DNA from 3 places in the Rahnella sp. RFA10(1/100) genome. Region 1 is predicted to be linked to each of the others. Evidence: predicted binding sites of a transcription regulator. Region 1 holds the regulator's gene; each other region holds the start of a gene.
The links. The regulator PurR, encoded in region 1, represses purine synthesis genes. The targets are predictions, from matches to a motif close to CANGCAAACGTTTGCNTG.
Positions count from the first base shown of each region.

Region 2: the regulator PurR is predicted to act here: its motif matches at 3,099-3,116, upstream of purT (formate-dependent phosphoribosylglycinamide formyltransferase).
Region 3: the regulator PurR is predicted to act here: its motif matches at 3,169-3,186, upstream of purM (phosphoribosylformylglycinamidine cyclo-ligase).

Region 1 covers NZ_SEWR01000001.1:970,270-978,264, reverse strand. Annotated here, with positions in the region: gene punC (purine nucleoside transporter PunC) at 1-1,123, opposite strand, end outside; gene punR (DNA-binding transcriptional activator PunR) at 1,260-2,165, shown strand; gene purR (HTH-type transcriptional repressor PurR) at 2,201-3,226, opposite strand; gene ETV65_RS04290 (C40 family peptidase) at 3,816-4,712, opposite strand; gene ETV65_RS25300 (hypothetical protein) at 5,066-5,194, shown strand; gene ETV65_RS04285 (Grx4 family monothiol glutaredoxin) at 5,175-5,516, shown strand; gene rnt (ribonuclease T) at 5,609-6,322, opposite strand; gene gloA (lactoylglutathione lyase) at 6,415-6,822, opposite strand; gene ETV65_RS04270 (alkene reductase) at 6,986-7,995, opposite strand, start outside.
Region 2 covers NZ_SEWR01000001.1:1,086,861-1,094,855, forward strand. Annotated here, with positions in the region: gene ETV65_RS04845 (prolyl oligopeptidase family serine peptidase) at 1-884, opposite strand, end outside; gene yebF (protein YebF) at 1,018-1,383, opposite strand; gene dbpA (ATP-dependent RNA helicase DbpA) at 1,545-2,927, opposite strand; gene purT (formate-dependent phosphoribosylglycinamide formyltransferase) at 3,186-4,364, shown strand; gene ETV65_RS04865 (YoaH family protein) at 4,455-4,634, opposite strand; gene pabB (aminodeoxychorismate synthase component 1) at 4,796-6,175, shown strand; gene ETV65_RS04875 (CoA pyrophosphatase) at 6,172-6,774, shown strand; gene ETV65_RS04880 (L-serine ammonia-lyase) at 6,982-7,995, shown strand, end outside.
Region 3 covers NZ_SEWR01000014.1:30,670-38,664, reverse strand. Annotated here, with positions in the region: gene ppk1 (polyphosphate kinase 1) at 1-154, opposite strand, end outside; gene speG (spermidine N1-acetyltransferase) at 596-1,171, opposite strand; gene purN (phosphoribosylglycinamide formyltransferase) at 1,392-2,030, opposite strand; gene purM (phosphoribosylformylglycinamidine cyclo-ligase) at 2,067-3,104, opposite strand; gene upp (uracil phosphoribosyltransferase) at 3,453-4,079, shown strand; gene uraA (uracil permease) at 4,284-5,576, shown strand; gene hda (DnaA inactivator Hda) at 5,753-6,460, shown strand; gene arsC (arsenate reductase (glutaredoxin)) at 6,512-6,868, opposite strand; gene ETV65_RS24015 (M48 family metallopeptidase) at 6,896-7,995, opposite strand, start outside.

The DNA of each region.
Region 1 (7,995 bases):
AAACTACCAACAATAGTGTAGACAGCATGATCGTGACTGTCGCCATGAGCGGGTGCACAATAAATGCGGAAACCAGCATGCTGGCAAGGAAGCAAAGCCCAAGCTGCAAGGTATTCTGCAACGCTGCCGCCTTACCTGTATTAGCAGGAAATGGCATTAATGCATTTGCGACAACAATTGGATAGGTTGCACCATTCACCAAAGCCATCAGACAGAAAGGGATCAGCAAACTTGTCAGCCCGGCATCTGTGAACATAGCCACACAGAACAAGGCCACCATACTGATGCCGTAACCAGTCAGTAACCATGGCAGAATTTTATTGCCGTCCAGCCTGTTGATCAGAACACGGCAACCAAAACCACCGAGCAGGAAAGCGATAGTCTGTGGAACATAGCTCAGCCCGATGGCACCGGGTGAATAGCCCATATCGCTCAGGATAAACGGTGAGCCCGTCAGCCACGCAAAGAAACCCGCTGAACAGGCGGCATAAATCATGACATTCCCGCTGTAAACAGGCGATTTCAATAAAGTCGTAAAGCCGGTTTTATCTGCCTTTGCGTCTTTTGCCGGTTTGTTTTCATGCAGAGTCAGCGTCGTCAGCACTAAAGCGATGGCAACGACGGTCAGCAGGGCAAAAATAGCTTCCCAGTCAAAATGATTGAGCACCCAGGCACCCAGCAACGGTGCAAGAGCCGGAGAAAGCGCCACTAACGGCATAATGCTGGCAAAAGTTTTTTTTGCCACATCGGCAGAAAAACGGTCAACAACGATAGCCTGCCAGGTGACTGCGGCAGCACACACGCCTATGGCCTGTAAGAAACGCAGAGCCAGAAGAGCGCGTACATTCTCAACCCAGATAACACCCAGACAGCCGAACGCAAAAAGTATCAGACCAAGAAGCAATACCGGTTTACGGGCGATTCTGTCCGACAGTGGCCCCCACAGCAACTGACCAACAGCAAATCCACCGAGAAAAATGCTCAGACTTGCGCTGATCATCCCGGGGCTGGTCATCAGACTGGTTTGCATGGCACTGAACGCAGGCAGATACATATCGGTGGCTAAAAAGCCCAGCATGCTCAGACCCGCAAGATAGAGCATAAATCCAAAGGAGGGTTTCATTATTGTCTCGTTAATTTATTTATTGCAGATGATGTGACGCAGATTTCATACCGGGGGCGGAGTTTAACGCTTTGATAACAGGCTTGTGAAACGTTAATATTTGCACTCTGCTATCAAAAAAATTGAAGGCTGGATTATGTGGTCAGAATACGCTCTCGAAGTGGTTGATGCTGTCGCAAGAACCGGCAGTTTTAGTGCAGCTGCGCAGGACTTACACCGTGTGCCTTCTGCCATCAGTTACACCGTCCGCCAGCTTGAACAATGGCTGGCCGTGCCGTTGTTTGAACGTCGACATCGTGATGTAGTGCTGACGCCAGCGGGAAAGGTTTTTGTCGATGAAGCACGGGTTATGACAAAAAAAATGATAGCCACCCGCCGGCAGTGTCAGCAGGTGGCGAACGGCTGGCGCGGCGAATTACGTGTGGCGGTCGACCGGATTGTCAAACCCGCACGGACACGGCGTCTGGTGCTCGATTTTTATCGCCATTTTGCAGATACCGAACTCATTATTCACTCGGAAGTGTTTAACGGTGTCTGGGATGCGTTGGTCGACGGGCGTGCAGACGTGGCGATCGGCGCTACGCGCGCGATACCGGTTGGCGGGCGCTTCAGTTTTCGTGATATGGGATTTATGGACTGGCATTGTGTCGTCAGCCCGCAACATCCGCTGGCGCAGCTATCCGGTGCGCTGAACGATGATCAACTGCGACCTTATCCGGCATTGTGCCTGGAAGATACTTCCCGGACATTGCCGAAGCGTGATACCTGGACGCTCGATAACCAGCGGCGTCTGGTCGTGCCGGACTGGACCTGTGCGCTGGAATGCCTGACTGAAGGATTGTGCGTGGGTATGATGCCGGTTCACCGGGTCATGCCGTGGATTGAACAGGGAAAATTACAGGTGCTGGCACTGGAGAATATATTCCCTGACAGCCCGTGCTGCCTGACGTGGGATCAAAGCAATCCTTCACCTTCACTGAGCTGGCTGTTGGAATACATGGGCGATACAGACACCATGAATCAGGAATGGCTGCGCGATTAGAAAAAACGCCTGCACAGGCAGGCGTTTGTGATTTGTTAACGACGGTAATCACGGTACGGGCCGTCGGCGACTGAACGGCGCTCGACCAGTTTCGGATGCACTTCGATGGTCTGGGACTCTTCACGCTTACTGACAATTCTGTCCAGTAACATCGTAAAGGCCATTTCACCCAGACGTTCTTTCGGCTGATGCACGGTTGTCAGCGCCGGGGAGAAGTAACGGGCGTTACGCACATTGTCGTACCCGATCACGGAAATATCCTGAGGAACGCGAAGGCCGAGTTCGTCTGCGGCACAAATTGCACCCATTGCCATCACATCGCCGCCGCAAAACACGGCAGTCGGACGATGCTTCTGCATCAGAATCTTATGCATTGCCTGGTAGCCAGACTCTGGTTCGAAATCACCCTGAACTACCCATTCGTCACGAAGAGGAATATTGGCTTCAGTCAGTGCTTTCACAAAACCCTGGAAGCGGCCGCCGCCGGTATTACGCGCCAGTTGCCCGGGGATCACGCCAATATCACGATGACCGCGTTCAATCAGATAACGACCGGCCATGTAACCACCTTCGAAAGCGTTATCGATAATGCTGTCGGTAAAGTTCTTGCGTGCTTCACCCCAGTCCATGACCACCATGGGAATCGAGCGGTACTCTTCGAGCATATTGAGCAATTCATCAGGGTATTCCGCGCACATCACCAGCAAGCCGTCGACGCGTTTTTGCGCCAGCATTTGCAGGTAGGCCTGTTGTTTCTCCAGGTTATTATGCGAGTTACACAAAATCAGCGTATAGCCTTTGGAGAAGCAGCTGTTTTCCACGGCTTCAATCACTTCGGCAAAATAGGGCGCTTCGCTTGAGGTGGCCAGCAGGCCGATGGTTTTAGTGTTATTGACCTTCAGACTGCGGGCTACAGCACTCGGAGAGTAATGTAACTCTTTGATTGCAAGGAGAACCGCTTCTTTGGTTTCTTCGGCGACGAAACGTGTTTTATTGATGACGTGCGACACGGTTGTAGTGGAAACGCCAGCGCGCTTTGCGACATCTTTAATCGTTGCCATGTAAACAATGACTCCTGAACTCACGTGCTTCAGCACGTTAGCATTATGTTAATCGTTTGCCTGCGAGGATTTAACTGCTGGCTTCTCAAAGGGCAGTGAAATCATTGGGTGGATTCTTCAGAATGAGGCGCGAAATGCTCTCGGGTGAAATCGACCGGCACACAGACGTGTTAACCGACAATTTTCTCTTATAATGCAGGAAAGTGGAAGCAAAATTCTCAGGAACGCATTGTCATTCAACACAAGATTTTAAAGGTTAATTATGAGAAAATGCGTTGGCACACAATGAGTGTGGTATTAAGAAATGCCACAATTTGATCCGAAAGGGGGTTTGATGGACAGCAACCTGAAATTATCGTTGATCACCACGGTATGCGCTTTGCTTATGATTATCGCTTTCAGCTTCACTGCAATAATGAACTGATTCAATAAGTGATCCGCCATAAAAAAGGGCGACGCCTGTCACAGGCGTCGCCCTTTTCAATGTTACGCAGTGACCGTTACCGCCGATGTTCTTCCCTGCAGAAACGCTTCGTTAAATGCTATTCAATGGCTGATTAGCGAACCTTCAGACTTAACGAATTGTTTATTATCGGATCGTTTTAGGGGTCATTACCCGACGTGCGCCTACATAGTGGTCTTGCCAGTAATCATCGCCAAGAGAAGTAATCTTAATGTCTTCGCCCGTTCTTGGAGACTGAATAAACTTGCCGTTGCCAACGTAAACCCCAACATGGTCTGCCGCGCCGCGGTTATTGATTCTGAAGAACACCAGATCACCGCTTTCAAGTTCGCCGCGTTTGACCGGAGCGGCATCGCGCAGGTGATACATTTCATTCGCTGTACGTGGCATTTTTATACGGATCAAATCTTTGTAAGCATAATAAACTAAGCCGCTGCAATCAAAACCGGTATTCGGCGAGGTTCCGCCCCAGCGATACGGTTTTCCTACCTGGTGCATCAGTTTGGTCATGGCCGTTTGCTGAGCATGCTGATAGCGTTTTTTATGTGTTGCACTTAGCGTAATCGGTTTGCTGTCTTCTTCGAATTTCTTACCTTTACGGTGCCGGCCATAGGCTTCTTTTTTACCGGCCTTTTCCGTGCTGTTTTTCGCGAGGGTACGGGTTTTGCTATGTCTCTCTGTTTTGCTCTCGGCCCGCGTGGTCTTGAGTGTCTTTTCTTTTTTACTTTCGGCCCGCGTTTTGGCGCTTCTCTCCGTCGTGGTCTTTCGTTTAACCAGTTCGGTGCTTTTCACTTTCTTCTTCGAATTATTATCCTGAGTTTTTTGTTCTGTGACGGGCGCGGTTTTCGTTTTTTTACTGTTTTTCGCAGCAACCGTTTTTCGCTTTCGTCGTTCTTCCGGCGCAGCCTGATTAACATGACTTTTACGCTGATCGGCAGAGACACGAGTCTGTGGCGACGCATGTGCCATATTTAAAAACAGCTGGGTAAAGAGCAGCACAAAAAGCGTGAACAGTAAGCGCATAGCTTCGTTACCATGAGTGGTAGGTTAAACATCAGGGATGTCAGAGTATTGCCTAAAAGAACCCGACAAAAAAGCACGAATTGCCTCGATTCTAGATCATATTGTGAGAAAAAGTTAATAGCTTTTTTTATGTCGAAATAACCGCCATTTTTAGTCAAAAAAATGACCGTTTTTCATGATGTTAATATTTGAGTTAATCAGTGGAATTCTGCAAATTTGATCGGATTGATGAACGCCGGAAATGTTATTCCCGATGAATGTTTAAATATGTGAGCCTGAGCGCACCCGCTAAAAATGGTTAAATAAATTGTCAGCACTGAGGAAGACCCCACAAAAAATGGCGTTTTTATCTGATGGCTGCCGTCGTTACAATAGAAGGTATTGTGATTGTACACCGTCTCTTTGTGCTGCGCGTGAAGAGCAATGATCGTGACAGCCTGTACCGGCTTGAGGAAGCAAGAAATGACTACTCCAACTATTGAAAAGATTCAGAAGCAAGTTTCTGAAAACCCGATTCTGCTGTACATGAAAGGTTCGCCAAAACTGCCAAGCTGCGGTTTCTCTGCTCAGGCTGTTCAGGCGCTTTCTGCCTGTGGCGAACGTTTTGCTTACGTGGATATCCTGCAGAACCCGGACATCCGTGCTGAGATGCCAAAGTTTGCTAACTGGCCAACGTTCCCGCAATTGTGGGTGGACGGCGAACTGGTTGGCGGCTGCGACATCGTGGTTGAGATGTTCCAGCGCGGCGAGTTGCAGCAGTTGATCAAAGAAACTGCTGAGAAATACAAATCTTCTGAAGAGTAATACTACGGAAGATCACCGGCTTTTCGACCAGAAAATATGAAGAGCGACATGATGTCGCTCTTTTTTGTTTTCAGTCCGCCGGAAAGTCGTCATTACTGATTTTCTTCAGACGCCGTTTCGTCTTCGGCTTGTTCGTCTGAAAGCACCAGAGGCCAGCCGCCAAGGCGTTTCCATCGGTTTACCAGTTCGCAGAACAACTCGGCCGTGCGCTCGGTATCATACAACGCAGAATGTGCCTGGCTGCTGTCAAAATCGATACCCGCACTGATACAGGCTTTTGCCAGCACCGTTTGCCCGAGTACCAGCCCGCTTAGCGCGGCAGTATCAAACGTAGCAAAAGGGTGGAACGGATTACGTTTCAGCCCGGCACGTTCGGCCGCTGCCATGAGGAAACTGTGATCAAAATTCGCGTTGTGCGCCACAATGATCGCACGGTTACAGTTCTGCTCTTTCATTCCTTTGCGGATGACTTTGAAAATCTCATGCAGAGCTTCATATTCACTGACTGCGCCGCGTAACGGATTGGTCGGATCGATACCGTTAAATGCCAGCGCTTCCGGCACCAGTATCGCACCTTCAAAAGGCTCGACGTGGAAATGCACGGTCTCATCGCTTTGCAGCCAGCCGTCCTGATCCATCTTCAGCGTGATCGCTGCAATTTCCAGCAGCGCATCGGTTCTGGCATTAAATCCGGCGGTTTCTACATCGATAACCACGGGATAAAAACCACGAAAACGGCCTCTCAGGGCGTTAATGTCACTATTCTCGGCCATTAGTTTCTTATCTTCATCGAATTCAGCGCGCATTATGACAAATTTTGCCGCCGCTTGCAGGGTTGTGGCAAAAATCAGGCAATAAAAAAGGGCGCGATTGCGCCCCAGTCGGTGGTCGGGGAAATTTAATTACCCAGCCCCTGTCCTGCGTGTCTGGATTCGATCAGTTCGATTTTGTAACCGTCCGGATCTTCAACAAACGCGATAATAGTGGAGCCGCCTTTGACCGGGCCCGCTTCACGGGTCACTTTCCCACCCGCATTACGGATGTCATCACATGTTTGCGCAACGTTATCAACGCCCAATGCGATATGACCGTAAGCGGTGCCGATGTCGTAGCTGTCGACGCCCCAGTTATAGGTCAGTTCGATCACTGCACCTTCACTTTCTTCGGTGTAACCGACGAAAGCCAGAGAATATTTATATTCAGTGTTTTCGCTGGTACGCAGCAAACGCATACCTAAAACATCGGTATAGAAGCTGATAGCACGTTGCAGATCGCCAACGCGAAGCATGGTGTGGAGTAAACGCATAGGTTCCTCTTTATTTGCAGGATGAGAATTAACGGGTCAAGACTAACTGATAGCAGCCACTTTGTCTGTAAAAGGGCAACCGATTGTTGAATGACTGACCCAAAAAAAACAGCAGAAGGAGGGCCACTTCTGCTGCAAGGAGTCAATGACTCTTTTTTAATTATTACAGTGTCGGATAATCGGTGTAACCCTGAGCACCGCCGCCATAAAAGGTTTCCGGTTTGGGTTCGTTAAGCGGCGCGTGAGATTTCAGTCGCTCAACCAGGTCAGGGTTTGCAATATAGCTGCGGCCAAATGCCACGGCATCGATATAACCTTTTTCGATCAGCTCTTCGCCTTTCTCTGCGGTGTAAGCACCAGCACCGACAATCACGCCCTGATAGTGCGCACGGATCACTGCACGGAATTCTGTGCTGTAAGGTTTGCCGCCCGCCCAGTCCGGTTCGGAAATATGCAGGTACGCCAGTTTGCGTTTGTTCAGTTCATCGAGCAGATAAATCGCAGCCTGTTCCTGGTCTTCACCATTATCCAGCCCGTTGAAGGGTCCCATAGGTGAAATACGTATGCCCACACGATCAGCGCCGATAGTGTCAATGGCGGCATCCACGACTTCCAGCGTCAGACGGGTACGGTTTTCAATGCTGCCGCCGTATTCATCTTCACGCAGGTTTGATGCCGGAGACATGAACTGGTGCAGCAGATAGCCGTGCGCGGCATGCAGTTCAATGTAATCGAAACCGGCTTCAGCGGAGCAGGCGGCGGCATGACGAAAATCGTTCACGATCCCCGGAATTTCGCTGAGCGCTAAGGCACGCGGTGTCGGACAATCGACACGGATGGCGTGCCCCTGTTCATCACGCAAGCTGGTGCGGGTGTTCGGATTGACGGCGGAAGGCGCAACGGGTGTCTGGTTGTCGGGCTGAACGCTGTTATGTGAAATGCGTCCGGTATGCCACAGCTGAACCGCAATGCGTCCGTCTTTATGATGAACGCCGTCCACGATTTTTTTCCATGCAGCAACTTGTTCCGGCGTGTGCAGGCCCGGTGCACCGGCATACCCTTTCGCCTGGAATGAAACCTGAGTGGCTTCAGTAATGATCAGGCCAGAACTGTGGCGCTGTGCATAATATTCGCCCATGAGCGGTGTCGGGATGTCACCGGGTTCGATGCTGC
Region 2 (7,995 bases), 120 kb from region 1:
AAGCCGAAGTTTTTGCCATCTTTATTAGAGCGGATGTAAAAATGCCCGAGGTAATGATCGAGAGCATATTCATGATCTTTACGGCGCGAGAGGAATACCTGTGGTTTAGCCTGCGGATCATCGGCATCGAGCAGCAGTATCTCTGAGGTTGTGGTGCTGTCCAGATGGATCAGAATATATTTTTCTGACGTGGTTTTATCCAGTCCGACGTAAAACGTATCGTCTTTTTCTTCATATACCAGCTTGTCAGTTTTCGGATCGGTGCCGATCACGTGCCGGTAAACCTGATACGGCAACAGGGTTTTCTTATGTTTGCGGACGTAATACAGCGTTTGTGAATCGTTCGCCCACTCACTGCTGCCGGAGGTGTTTTTCAGCAGATCCTCCGTCCAGGTTTCATCATCGAGCTTTTTGATGCGGATGTCATACTGGCGGCGGGAAAGAAAATCTTCCGCCACCGCCATCAGCTGATTATTAGGGCTGATATCGAGACCGCCCAGCGTGTAAAACTCGCTGTCTTTGGCCCGCTCATTACCATCGATCAGCGTGCTCCAATTTTCATATTCTGCTGCAGGCTGGCGCAGATAAATGGCGTATTCGTTGCCCGGCTCATAACGGGTCTGATAGCGGTAACCATGTTTGACGTAGGGAACGGAATGATCCTGTTGCGCGATGCGCGCAACCATTTCGCCGTACAGGGTTTCGCGCAATGCCTGATGCGGTTGCATGGCCAGCCCGGTAAATTCGTTTTCGGCCGTCAGATAAGCCAGAACCTGAGGATCGGCGCGGTCATCATCACGCAGCCAGTAATAATTATCGACACGGTCATCGCCGTGGACGCTCAAAATTTGCGGGCGTTTTTCAGCCTTTGGAGGTGTCATCATCTCGGGATCTCTTTGTCCTCTTTGTGGTGTGATAAGAGTGACAGGTTTAGACGGGGAAACCAAGAGACGTCGATGCAGGGGAAATAATGCGTCCGCGAAGAAATCACGGACGCAATCAGAGCCTTAATACCGGCTATAACGGCGCGCTATAGCTGATTTCGCCTATCTGGCAGTTAAGGGTTACCTGGTAGGTTTTATCTGTGTGATCACCGCGCACGGTTAACGGGACATTCCATTTTGCATTACTGCCGCTGATGCTGTCAGTCACCACCCAGGCCACCGGCGTGGACGTCCCAAGCGCTTTTTTATCTGCATCCCAGCGCGGGATACGGTTTTGCAGGAAATCACGTTTAACCAGTGCAGCCACATCCTCTTTGGTTGCCGTGGAACAAGGCGTTACGGTTGCCGTTCTCACTTCAGGCTCATCGGCCTGCGCAATCTGGCTCAGCCCGCTCATGCCTGCCGCTGCGACCACAACGCCCAAGATTATCTTTTTCATCGTTCGTCTTCCCAGTCTTTGTCGTTCATTCAGTTGACCCTGCCGGACAATATCCCTACATAACGCATGGTCATAATGTGCGTTAGTTAATATAATCCTCAACAAGGCAATAACACAACATTAACAATAAGACGCCCGACATAAAGCGAAAAGAAACGCTGTTAACGCAAGATAATGGCTTTGCAGTTTTTGCCTTTGATCTTCCCTTCCTGCAAACGTTGCAACGCCTTCTTCGCGCTCTTCTGACGAATCGCAACGTAAGCGTGAACCGGGAACATATCAATTTTTCCCACTTCAGCGGCGGTCAGCCCGGCATCACCGGTCAGCGCGCCCAAAATATCACCGGGGCGGATTTTGGCTTTACGGCCACCGTCAATGCATAACGTTGCCATTTCAGGGTCAAGCGCCACCGGGGCCGCGGCCAGGGCCTGAGCGGCTGGCTGCCAGGTAAAGCGCTGACGCGTATAATCTTCCAGCGCTGTCACACGCGGCATCTCCTGCGGCGTGACCAGGCTGACTGCCAGTCCGCGGGTGCCTGCACGGCCGGTACGGCCCACGCGGTGAACATGAACTTCCGGGTCGAAAGACAGTTCGTAATTAATGACCAGACCCAACTGTTTGATATCCAGCCCGCGCGCGGCAACGTCTGTTGCCACCAGTACGCGGCAACTGCCGTTGGAGAACCGCACCAGTACGCGGTCGCGGTCGCGCTGCTCAAGGTCGCCGTTCAGCGCCAGGGCGCTGATGCCTTTCGCTGTCAGGGCGTCACACACCTCCTGACAGTCGCGTTTAGTGTTACAGAACACTACGCAGGAAGCAGGCTGATGCTGATACAGCACGGCGGCCAGCAGCAATAAACGCTGATGTTTGTCGGCTTCGATGAAAATCTGCTGGATATCCGCAATGTCATCTTCGCCTTCGATTTCTACTTTCAACGGCTGACGCTGGAATTTAGAACTGATACGCTCAATACCGTCGGGATAGGTAGCTGAAAACAGCAACGTCTGACGATCCTGCGGTGTATAACTGACCACATCTTCAATATCTTCGCTAAAACCCATATCCAGCATACGGTCCGCTTCATCCAGCACCAGCACTTTCAGTTCGTCCAGTTTCAGCGTGCCTTTACGCAGGTGCTCCTGAATACGGCCCGGCGTACCCACCACAATGTGTGGCGGATGGACCAGCGATTCAAGCTGTGGCCCGATAGCCTGACCGCCGCACAGAGTGAGGATTTTGATGTTTTGGGTAAAACGCGCCAGACGGCGTAATTCTTTGCTGACCTGATCGGCCAGTTCACGTGTCGGACACAGCACCAGCGCCTGAGCAACAAACTGCGAAACAATAATGCTGTTCAGTAAACCGATACCGAAAGCGGCTGTTTTACCGCTGCCGGTTTTGGCTTTGGCGCGGACATCCTGCCCCTGCAGGATGGCGGGCAATGATGCTTCCTGAATCGGGGTCATTTCGGTGTAACCCAGTTCATTCAGGTTAGAAAGTTGCTCAGCGGGCAATGTCAGGGCAGAAAAGGAATGCGTGCTCAAGGCGATAACTCTTTATGTGAGGCAAAAATCGGGGCAGCGGCAGGAAACCTGGCGCCATGGTTTGGCTAAATGATAACAGAGACGCCCGCCGGCTGCCTTAACCGACAGAAAATGGCTAAAAAAATCCTGTAAATTCCGCTTTTATTCCACGCCTGAATCAATCAATGGCACCGCGCAATCGTTTTCGCTGGCAATAATTTCAGATATACTTTGCACCGAAATTCTTATTTTCCCTCACACAGATCTGGGTACGAAGCTATGTTAACCATTGGTACTGCACTGCGCACCGGCGCCACCCGCGTCATGTTATTAGGCTCTGGCGAACTGGGCAAAGAAGTGGCAATTGAATGCCAGCGTCTTGGTCTGGAAGTGATTGCGGTTGATCGCTACGCCGATGCACCTGCGATGCAGGTTGCCCATCGCAGCCATGTAATTAACATGCTGGACGGCGATGCACTGAAACAGGTTATCGAAAGCGAACGCCCTGATTTTATCGTGCCGGAAATCGAAGCGATTGCCACCAGCATGCTGGTCGAGCTGGAAAAACGGGGCCACAACGTCGTGCCTTGTGCTGAAGCAACCCGCCTGACCATGAACCGCGAAGGCATCCGTCGTCTGGCAGCCGAAACGCTGAATCTGCCCACCTCCACTTATCAGTTTGCTGATGATGAAGCCTCTTTCCGTCAGGCGATCGACGCCATCGGCTACCCGTGTATTATCAAGCCGGTAATGAGTTCTTCAGGCAAAGGTCAGAGCCTGATCCGCGGGGCTGATCAGTTGCAGCCGGCGTGGGATTACGCCCAGCAAGGCGGCCGTGCAGGCGGCGGACGTGTCATTGTTGAAGGTCTGGTAAAATTTGATTTTGAAATCACCCTGCTGACTATTAGCGCCGTGGACGGCATTCATTTCTGTGCCCCTATCGGACACCGTCAGGAAGACGGCGATTACCGCGAATCCTGGCAGCCGCAGCAGATGACAGATCTGGCATTGCAACGCGCCAGGGATATCGCCGAGAAAGTCGTAAAAGCGCTGGGCGGTAAAGGTCTGTTTGGCGTTGAACTGTTTGTATGTGGCGATGATGTGATCTTCAGCGAAGTATCCCCCCGTCCGCACGACACCGGTATGGTGACGCTGATTTCTCAGGATTTGTCAGAGTTCGCCCTGCATGTGCGCGCATTCCTCGGCCTGCCGGTGGGCCATATCCGCCAGTTCGGCCCTTCCGCTTCTGCCGTTATTCTGCCGGAACTGACCAGCAGCAACGTGACGTTTACCGGCCTGGAAAATGCGCTGACCGGTTACAACCAGATCCGTCTGTTCGGTAAGCCGGAAATCAGCGGCAAGCGTCGTCTGGGTGTGGCGCTGGCAATTGCGGACAACGTTGAGGACGCCGTGGAACAGGCCAAACAGGCTGCGGCTGCGGTAGTCGTTAAAGGCTAAGCCATTTCCGACGCTGAGATGAAAAAAAACCGGACGCCTGAAAAGGGTCCGGTTTTTCTTTGCGGGAAAGAAGCTCCCCCGGCTCAGTACTTATTCGTCTTCGTCATCAAAAATGACGGTCACACGGTCGCCTTTATGCGTTTCGCGAATTTCTTCTGCTACGGTCGCAATGGCTTCGCCGCTGCTCATACCGGTTTCCATTAACTGGCGGATACGATCGGCGGCCTGTTCTTGTTCATGATGTGATAATGAAGGCATACCTGTCAGCATGGGAGTGTCCTGTTGTACGGGTGATAATGAAAGCCCGCGCAGTGCGGGGTTGCACAGTATACGCCTTATTAACGCAAATCGCCTGCGCTGCTTTCAGGCAGGCCGATCTGTGTTAGGATCCGAGAAAATACGTCATTGCGCCAGAGAAACCCGTATCCGTCATGCAATCCGCTCAGCCCGTTGTTTTCCATTCACTACCCTATCAGCCCGACGCATTAACCGAAGGGTTTGCGCCGCTTTCAGTTTTGCCATGGGCCATGTTGCTGCATTCCGGTTCGGCACAGCATCAGCATAATCGTTTCGATATTCTGGTCGCCGATCCGCTGATCACGCTCACCACACGTGGCGCGATAACACACATTGAGCACAACGGCATGACCGAAACGCGGGAAGAAGATCCGTTTGCATTACTGGAAGAGCAACTGACGGTAGCCGGTTTACAGGCAGAACGTACCGCAGATTTTCCTTTTCTGGGCGGTGCACTGGGCCTGTTTGGTTATGATCTGGGACGTCGTATAGAAACACTGCCGGAAACGGCTGCGCGGGATATTAACCTGCCGGATATGGCGGTGGGGATTTATAACTGGGCCCTGATTGCTGATCACCATTTACAGCGTCTGACGCTGATTTGTCACGGTGACATTTCTGAACGTTTAGGTTGGCTGACAGAGTATCAGCGCCCCGCTGCTCCCCGGGCATTTTTCCGTTTACATGCGCCATGGCGGGCGAATATGTGCCGTGAGGAATACGGTGAAAAATTCCGTAAGATTCAGGAATATATTCACAGCGGTGATTGCTACCAGATTAACCTGGCGCAACGGTTTTCAACAGAATACAGTGGCGACGAATGGCAGGCTTTCCTGCGCCTCAGTCAGGCTAACCGTGCCCCTTTCTCCGCATTTCTGCGTCTCGCGGAAAATGCCGTTCTTTGCCTTTCACCTGAGCGTTTTATCTGGCTTAAAGACGGGCAGATCCAGACCCGGCCAATTAAAGGTACTATGCCCCGCTGCGCAGATCCGACTGAGGATGCACGGCAGGCAGAACGGCTGGCCGCATCGGAAAAGGATCGCGCCGAAAACCTGATGATTGTCGATTTGCTGCGTAATGATATTGGTCGCGTGGCGATACCCGGCAGTGTAAGGGTCCCGGAACTGTTCGTAGTCGAGCCCTTCCCCGCCGTACACCATCTGGTCAGCACTGTCACCGCACGTTTGCCGGAAACCTGTCACGCCAGCGCCTTGCTGCGTGCCTGTTTCCCCGGCGGCTCGATTACCGGTGCACCCAAAGTACGCGCCATGGAAATCATTGAGGAACTTGAACCACAACGGCGCAACGGCTATTGCGGCAGCATTGCGTATCTGAGCTGCTGCGGCACGATGGACAGCAACATTACCATCCGCACGCTGCTCACCGCGCAGGGTAAAATTTACTGCTGGGCGGGCGGCGGGATCGTCGCAGACAGTCAGGAACAGGCGGAATATCAGGAAACTTTTGATAAAATCGCCCGTATTCTGCCCGAATTAGGAGACATACAGCCGTGACGCTGCAGGCACAACACACGCCCTTACCGACGTTTTCACCTGCTGTGGAAGATTTCATTCTGCGTTTTCAGTTGCAGCCGCCGCGCAGGCCCGCTGCAGCCTTGCGCGGAACCCGCCATGCTGCTGTGTTGATACCGATTATCTGCCGTCCGGAACCCACCCTTTTACTGACACGCCGCGCCGATCAGTTGCGTAAACACCCCGGTCAGGTAGCGTTTCCGGGGGGTGCAGCAGATGCGACCGATGCATCCATTATTGCGACCGCATTACGTGAAGCACATGAAGAGGTCGCGATCCCGCCTGAACAGGTTTATGTATTAGGAACATTATCACCGCAGGACAGCAGCAGCGGTTTCCAGGTCACACCGGTTATCGGACTGCTGCCTGTGGATGTTCCGCTACATCCGGCTGAAGATGAAGTTGCCGAATTGTTTGAAATGCCGTTGCGGGAAGCGTTTGATCTGACACGTTATTACCCTCTGGATATTCACCGCCGAGGCATTCATCACCGGGTGTATCTATCCTGGTATCAGCAGCAATTTGTCTGGGGACTGACGGCGGGAATCATTCGTCAGTTGGCCCGGCAGGTTGAAGCCTGAGCCCGCTGATTACATTTCGATCACACTTTTGCATCAAATAAGTTTATTTCATGCGAAAAATGAAACTTTTGCCTCTCAGCCCTTTTAAACTATAAGTCTATCCATAGGAATAAGAGACCCGTCCATAAAGACAGTCTCTGATGTTTTTTCATTTATGGAAGCCAGGGATCCCGTTCCCTGCCGCAATCTATTACAGGAGTATTCGACGTGATTAGCGTTTTCGACATGTTCAAGGTCGGGATTGGCCCTTCCAGTTCCCACACTTTGGGCCCGATGAAAGCAGGGAAACAGTTCGCTGATGATCTGCTGGAAAAGGGCATGATGCCTGCCGTTACGCGTGTCGCCGTGGACGTTTTTGGTTCTTTGTCACTCACCGGTAAAGGCCACCACACTGATATCGCCATTATTTTAGGTCTGGCGGGTAACCAGCCAGATACCGTCGACATCGACGGCATTCCCCATTTTATCCGCGACGTTGAGCAACGAGAGCGCCTGCCGCTGGGCGGAACCCACCATGAAGTCGATTTCCCACGCGATACCGGTATGGTGTTCCGCGGGGAGAATTTGCCACGCCATGAAAACGCCATGCAGATTCACGCTTTTGCTGGCGACAAAATGATTTACAGCAAGACCTATTACTCAGTCGGCGGCGGCTTTATCGTGGATGACGAGCATTTCGGTCAGCCGGTGCTGGATGAAGTGACCGTGCCCTACAGCTTTAATTCGGCCAGTGAAATGCTGGCAAAATGTAAAGAAACCGGATTGTCATTATCCGGTCTGATGATGAAGAATGAGCTGGCGCAGCACAGTAAGCAGGACATCGAGCAGTATTTTGAGAAAATCTGGCACACCATGCAGGCCTGTATTGATCGCGGCCTGAACACCGAAGGCGTTCTGCCCGGCCCGCTGCGGGTACCGCGTCGGGCTTCTGCCCTGCGCCGGATGCTGGTGTCTAACGATAAACTCTCCAGTGATCCGATGAACGTGATCGACTGGGTGAATATGTTTGCCCTCGCGGTTAACGAAGAAAACGCGGCAGGCGGACGTGTCGTGACGGCACCAACCAATGGCGCATGCGGCATTGTGCCTGCGGTGCTGGCGTATTATGACCAGTTCATTCAGTCGGTCAGTCCGGACATTTATCTGCGCTATTTCCTGACTTCCGGCGCTATCGGTATCTTGTATAAAATGAACGCATCGATTTCAGGCGCAGAAGTCGGC
Region 3 (7,995 bases), on a different contig from region 1:
CTTTATAAAATTCATCCAGGTTATTGGAATAGATCCCTAAAAAACGCATCCGTTCGATCAGGGGATTGCTTTTGTCAGCCGCTTCTTGCAACACGCGCTCATTGAAGGACAGCCAGCTTAGTTCTTTCTCGATATAAAGCTTTTCCTGACCCATTTTCACTCCGTTCATTTAGCTTGCAACCTGGCCCATACAGGCAAATTTGCCTGAAAACACCGCAATATAGCTCAACATATTCTTCGTGTTGCCCGCTTTTTAAGCGGCCAGCGCAGCAGGAAGCCATCTGTGAGAGGGGCCTAGTGTCTACTATCAATATTGCGAAAGATTGACAGGAAAGTCCAACATAACAAAGGATGATTTCAGAAGAGTTTATAGCAGGGGAATTATTGCGAGAAAAAGGAGGACAAAGCCTTACATGTGAAGGAGTTCGTCTACCCTGACCGATACGCTTCATACTTCAGATCGCAGGTGCGTTGGCTCCGTTTGCTCACCCGCACCACTGACTTAAATCAGTGGTGCGGGATTCACCCACTTGCCGCCTTCCTGCGAACCGAATTATTTTGGGTATAAATATTGAATAATTTTTACCGCGATAAATTAAATCGCGCTGGCACCCACCAGAGATTCAGGTTTGACCTGAGCAGGCTTGGTTTTGTATTTCGCCAGGAACTGAGGCTGGAAAATACACATGCGGATGGCGCTGCGATATTCGCCGTTCACAAAAAATTCCTGTTTCAGTTCCCCTTCAAGCTCGAACCCTAATTTGCTGTAAATATGGATCGCCTTTTTGTTTTCTTTATCCACAATTAAATACAGTTTGTAGAGGTTCAACACGGAGAAGGCATAATCCATCGCCAGACGGACGGCATCACCGGCAAAGCCTTTGCCCTGATGCTGCGGGTCAATAATGATCTGAAACTCCGCGCGGCGGTGAATATGATTAATTTCCACCAATTCGACCAGGCCGACCGGTCCGCTTTCGAATTCGATAATAAAGCGGCGCTCGCTTTGGTCATGGATATGCTTGTTATACAAATCGGTCAGTTCGACGAAAGCCTCGTAAGGTTCTTCAAACCAGTAACGCATGATGCTGGCGTTATTATCAAGACGATGAACAAACGACAGGTCGTCCTTTTCCAGTGGACGTAATCTGACGCTGTTATGGCTAAACATGGGGTGTTCCTCAACTATACAAGCCGTTTTATGAGGGTAACCTTCGTAAATATAAAATCTGAAACAAACGTGGTTCAGATGAAGGTCGGCGCACAAACGACGTTTAAACGTGCACCGGGACGGGCATTATATCGGGCGAAATGTAAACAAATGTCAAATAACGGAAAATAAAAAACCGGCACGTGGCCGGTTTATAGTGAAATCGTGATGCAATGGCAGATTAATCTTCCGCGTATCCACGTTCAGAAAGTGGATGGTTATCCAGCAGTGCCTGGCCGTTTTGCAGCGACAAACGTCCCTCAACAAACCAACTGACCACCAGCGGATAAATGCTGTGTTCCTGCGTTTGCACGCGGGCGATCAGATCTTCTTCGGTATCCTCAGTAAACACCGGTACCTTAGCCTGTAAAATTACCGGACCCCCGTCGAGTTCTTCAGTCACGAAATGCACGGATGTCCCGTGTTCGGCATCCTGATTTTCAATGGCCTGACGGTGTGTATGCAGACCCGGATATTTTGGCAGCAGGGAAGGGTGAATGTTGATCATGCGACCGGCAAAGCGCCGGACGAATTCAGCGGTCAGAATACGCATATAACCGGCAAGTACCACCAGATCAGGCTGGTAACTTTGGATAGCATCGGCCAGCGCAACGTCAAACGCCGCACGGTCTTCATAGGCTTTAACATCCAGCGCATGCGCGGGAATATTGGCTGAACGGGCTCTTTCAAGCCCGTATGCCGCTGCTTTATTGCTGAAGACCGCACAAAGCGTTGCATTGATTCGTCCCTGCTGGCAGGCATCGATCAGGGCCTGTAAATTGCTTCCCTCGCCCGATACCAGAACCACAATCCTTTTCATTTTCCTACCCGTCATCAGTCAGTTGTTTTACTGGTTTTATTCAATAATCACGCGTTCAGCGGCATCAGAGGCTTTAATGTAGCCAATTTTCCACGCTTTTTCGCCGTTATCGTTCAGTAATGCAATCGCCTGATCGGCCAGTTCTGCAGGAAGTGCCACCAGCATGCCGACACCACAGTTAAAGGTGCGGTACATTTCATGACGGCTGACGTTACCGGCGGTTTGCAACCAGGTAAAGACATCCGGCCACTGCCAGCTTGATTCATCGATAATCACCTGCGTGTTGTCCGGCAATACGCGGGGGATATTTTCCCAGAAGCCGCCACCGGTCAGATGGACGATGCCGTGAACATCCACGTTTTCGATCAGGTTCAGGATCGATTTCACGTAAATTTTGGTCGGTGCGAGCAAATGATCAGCCAGCGGTTTGCCTGCCAGATCGGTGGTTTCCGGGTCGGTCTTGCTGACTTCCAGAATTTTGCGCACCAGAGAATAACCGTTAGAATGCGGGCCACTGGCGGCCAGACCAATCAGCACATCCCCGTCAGCCACTTTGCTGCCGTCGATGATTTCTGATTTTTCCACCACGCCCACGCAGAAGCCTGCCACGTCGTAATCTTCGCCGTGATACATGCCCGGCATTTCAGCGGTTTCACCGCCAACTAACGCACAGCCAGACTGTTTACAGCCTTCTGCGATACCCGTGATCACGCTGGCAGCCGTATCGACGTCCAGTTTGCCAGTAGCGTAATAATCGAGGAAGAACAGGGGTTCGGCGCCCTGAACGATCAAATCGTTGACGCACATCGCGACCAGGTCGATACCGATAGTATCGTGGCGTTTCAAATCCATCGCCAGACGCAGCTTGGTGCCAACGCCGTCGGTACCCGATACCAGCACGGGTTCACGATATTTTTGCGGCAGCGCGCAGAGGGCACCAAAACCGCCCAGTCCACCCATGACTTCAGGGCGGCGAGTCTGTTTTACTACACCTTTAATGCGGTCTACCAATGCGTTACCGGCATCGATATCTACGCCTGCGTCTTTATAGCTGAGAGAGGTTTTGTCGGTCACTGCGAAGTCCCCACGGCGGTTTGGGTTGGTGGTTGAAGAATAAAGCGGGGCAATTCTAACAGTGGAAGCAAACGTTTGCGAGCGCCTTATTCAGAGTCACTATCTATACTTAAAAATACAACACTTAGCCGAAGTCATTGGAGTTGCAGCAAGACAGCAAACGAGCGAATCCCGATGAGCTGACTTGAGTCAGTGATTCGGGTGAGAGAGAGCAGCTAACGCAGCTGCGGCTTCAATGAAGCAGGGTAAGTTGATCCAGATCAGGCTATTTGGTATGGCGTTCAAAAAAAATGGCGTTATAATCTCGCGATTTTTTTTTGCAGCTCAACCACCTTAGGAGAATAAATAATGAAGATCGTCGAGGTGAAACACCCGCTGGTGAAACACAAGCTGGGCCTGATGCGTGAAAATGACATCAGCACGAAACGTTTTCGCGAACTGGCTTCTGAGGTGGGGAGTCTGCTGACGTATGAAGCGACTGCCGATTTAGAAACTGAAAAAGTGACGATTGAAGGCTGGAATGGCCCGGTCGAAATTGATCAAATCAAAGGCAAGAAAATTACCGTAGTGCCTATCCTGCGTGCCGGTCTGGGCATGATGGAAGGCGTACTGGAGCACGTTCCAAGCGCGCGTATCAGCGTAGTCGGCGTATACCGTGATGAAGAAACCCTGAAACCTGTGCCGTATTTCCAGAAGCTGGTTTCTAACATTGAAGAACGTCTGGCTCTGGTGGTTGATCCGATGCTGGCGACCGGGGGGTCTATGATTGCGACCATCGACCTGCTGAAAAAAGCTGGCTGCCAGAGTATTAAAGTCCTGGTGCTGGTTGCCGCGCCGGAAGGGATCGCCGCTCTGGAAGCTGCACACCCGGACGTTGAGCTGTACACCGCCTCGGTGGATCAGGGGCTCAATGATAAAGGCTACATCATCCCGGGGCTCGGTGATGCGGGCGACAAGATATTTGGTACGAAATAAGTTATTAGCCGACTGAGAAGTCGGCTTTTTTTTGCTCGTCATACTTCAGGCTGCGGATGCGTGGCTGTGCCTGTTCACCCTGAGCGCATAATTATCTGTGTCTCCGGGGCTTACGGGTTGGCCGCCTTTCTGCAACCCGAATTATGCAGAGCAAAAGGTTCTGTTTAACACAACATCACAAACACCTTTGAGAGGATCACATTCATGACCCGTCGTGTCATCGGGGTAAGCGAACGTCCGCCATTGCTGCAGACGATTCCCCTGAGTTTCCAGCATCTGTTTGCCATGTTTGGTGCCACCGTTCTGGTGCCTATTCTGTTCAAGATCAACCCGGCAACAGTGCTGCTGTTCAATGGCATAGGGACTTTGCTGTATTTATTTGTCTGTAAAGGGAAGATACCCGCCTACCTCGGCTCAAGTTTTGCGTTTATTTCTCCGGTGCTGTTGCTGTTGCCGATGGGGTATGAAGTGGCGCTGGGCGGCTTTATTGCCTGTGGTCTGTTGTTTTGTCTGGTGGCGCTGATTGTTAAGAAAGCCGGGATTGGCTGGATTAACGTGATGTTCCCTCCGGCGGCAATGGGCGCAATTGTAGCCGTTATCGGGCTGGAGCTGGCGGGCGTGGCGGCGAACATGGCGGGGTTGCTGCCTGCTGATGGCGCTGCGGTGGATTCCACCACCATTACCATTTCGCTGGTGACGCTGGCCGTGACTATTCTCGGTTCCGTATTGTTCCGCGGCTTCCTGGCGATTATCCCGATCCTGATTGGCGTGCTGGTGGGTTATGCGCTGTCGTTCTTCATGGGCGTGGTGAATGTTTCTGCCATTGAAAACGCGCACTGGTTCGCGCTGCCAACCTTCTATACGCCACGTTTTGAATGGGTCGCTATCCTCACGATCCTGCCTGCGGCGCTGGTTGTTATTGCCGAACACGTCGGGCATCTGGTTGTGACGGCAAACATTGTGAAGAAAGATTTGCTGCGTGATCCGGGCCTGCACCGTTCGATGCTGGCTAATGGCCTGTCGACCGTGTTATCCGGTTTTTTTGGTTCAACGCCAAACACCACGTATGGTGAAAATATCGGCGTCATGGCCATCACCAAGGTCTACAGTACCTGGGTGATCGGCGGCGCGGCTATCCTCGCCATTCTGCTTTCCTGTATCGGCAAACTGGCGGCGGCAATCCAGGCCGTTCCGGTGCCCGTGATGGGGGGCGTTTCTTTGCTGCTGTACGGCGTGATTGGCGCATCCGGTATCCGCGTGCTGATTGAATCGAAGGTTGATTACAACAAAGCACAGAATCTGATCCTGACGGCGGTGATCCTGATTATCGGTGTCAGCGGCGCGAAGATCCACATTGGTGCAGCAGAGCTGAAAGGTATGGCGCTGGCAACGATCGTGGGCATTTTCCTGAGTCTGTTGTTCAAAGTGATCGAGATTTTCCGTGGTGAAGAACAGATCATTGATGTTGATGATGAGCGGGAAAATCCGCCGGTCTGATCCGGGCGTTTTTAAGTCAATCCCTGGCCGGCGGGCACATAACCCGCCGGTCGGGTGCTCGGATCGCAAGCGGTTGCACCGGGCACAGTTCATTTCACCGCGGATCCTTGCTAGAATTCGGCAGTTCTTTTTTTTGACGTGACAACATCTGCGGTCATCATGCCGCTTTGGTTGAGGTGCTTCTGAATACGCCGGCACAGCTTTCCCTGCCACTTTATCTTCCCGATGATGAAACCTTTGCCAGTTTTTATCCGGGGGAAAACCCTTCTCTGCTTTCTGCCATTCAGAGCGCATTGCATCAGGAACACGGCACCTATATTTATTTCTGGTCACGCGAAGGCGGTGGCCGCAGCCATTTGCTGCATGCGGCTTGTGCTGAATTATCACAACGCGGTGAAGCGGTCGGTTATGTGCCGCTGGATAAACGCGCTTATTTTGTGCCTGAAGTCCTGGACGGTATGGAACATCTGGCGCTGGTTTGTATCGACAATATTGAAGGCATTGCCGGTGATGATGAATGGGAGGCGGCTGTTTTTCATCTCTATAACCGCATTCTTGAAACCGGTCGTACGCGCCTGTTTATTACCGGCGATCGTCCTCCGCGTCAGCTGAATCTCAGCCTGCCGGATCTGGCCTCCCGTCTGGACTGGGGACAAATCTACAAACTTCAGCCGCTTTCCGATGAAGAAAAGCTTCAGGCATTGCAGTTGCGCGCTAAACTGCGCGGCTTTGAACTGCCGGAAGACGTGGGCCGTTTTCTGCTTAAGCGTCTCGACCGGGAAATGCGTACGCTGTTTATGACCCTTGATCAGCTCGATCGCGCTTCTATTACGGCGCAGCGGAAATTGACAATCCCGTTTGTGAAAGAAATTCTCGGGCTGTAACGGGAAGGAATGTCCGGGTTCGTTAGCTGAACCCGAACGGAAAGCGGGGGGTTATAAAATCTCTTTCACCTGCTCCGGCGGACGCCCTAAACGCGCCTTGCCGTTGGCTACCACAATCGGACGTTCAATCAGCCGCGGGTGATCAGCCATTGCCTGTAAAAGCGCGTCCTCGCTCAGATGAGCATCCTTCAGATTCATGTCCTTGTAAATTTGCTCGCCCTTACGCATCAGTTCGCGTGCTGAGCTAAAGCCCAGCAGCCCGAGCAGTTCCTTAAGCTTATCCACAGACGGCTGCGTTTCCAGATATAAAATCACTTCCGGTTCAATGCCTTCTGCTTCCAGCAATTTCAGGGTTTCGCGGCTCTTTGAACATGCCGGATTATGATAGATTGCGACATCGTGTTGCATAAGATTTCCTCCATTCTGGCCCTGGGATCAGCCTTTCTGATACTGACGGAACCGTTGCTGTAACTGACGAAGCTGATCGATTCGTGCATCGTAACGGGCCTGTTCCAGACTGCCTAATTTTTGTAATGCGCTGGCATTGCTCAGCATCTCAATCGCCTGATCCAGACGTCCGACTAACGCCATGCTTTCTGCCCGGGCAGCCAGTTCTTGCGCACGCAGTCCTTGTGCCGCAGCGGCCTGAGACAACAAATCCCAGCCATTCGGATCGCCCGGATAATTAAAAGTATAGCGGTTGAGAATTTTCATGGCATTGGCGGGTTTGGCGCCCTCAAGATAGGCGTTGGCCAGGTTGAGTTGCAGCACGGCGTTGGAACTACTGGCCGCACCGGCCTGTTCCAGACGCGCAATCGCCTGCGGTGCACGTTTGCTGTCGATATCATTATCGGTGGCTAAATCCAGCAACCATTCATTGCCCGGATACTGTATCAGCAACTGATCCAGTAAGGTCCGTGCCTGATCATTCTTCTTGGCTTTGTAAAATTGCAATGCACGGCCATATTTTGCCGCCAGTTGTTCACGGATATTGCCGTTACTCAGTTTTTGCAGATAGTCATCTGACAACGGGAAACTCTCGGAACCGTACATGCCCAAAATGCGCACTTTTGCCATCAGATAATCTTGTGAGGATTGCACAATCGGGTGCGGCATCTGGTTGGCGCGGTTACGGATATCGGCCAGGCGGCTGTCGGGGAGGGGGTGAGTCAGCAGCATTTCCGGCGGACGGGTCGAGTAACTTGCCTGATCCGCCAGTTTTTGCAGGAAGGCTGGCATAGCCTGCGGATCAAAACCGGAACGCTGTAAGACCTGAATGCCGATACGGTCAGCTTCCTGCTCATTGCCCTGCGTGAAACTGATCATGCCCTGTTGCGTGCCGGCCAGGGTACCGGTCAGTGCCGCCATGCCCATTTGCGGGCTGGCCATCGCCAGAAGAATCGACCCCAGCGCGCCCACCCAGGTGAGCGGGGCGTTACGTTGCTGGTCTTCCATCGCACGCGCCAGATGGCGCTGGGTTACGTGGGAAATTTCGTGCGCCATGACGGAGGCCAGCTGGCTCTCGTTATCGGTGT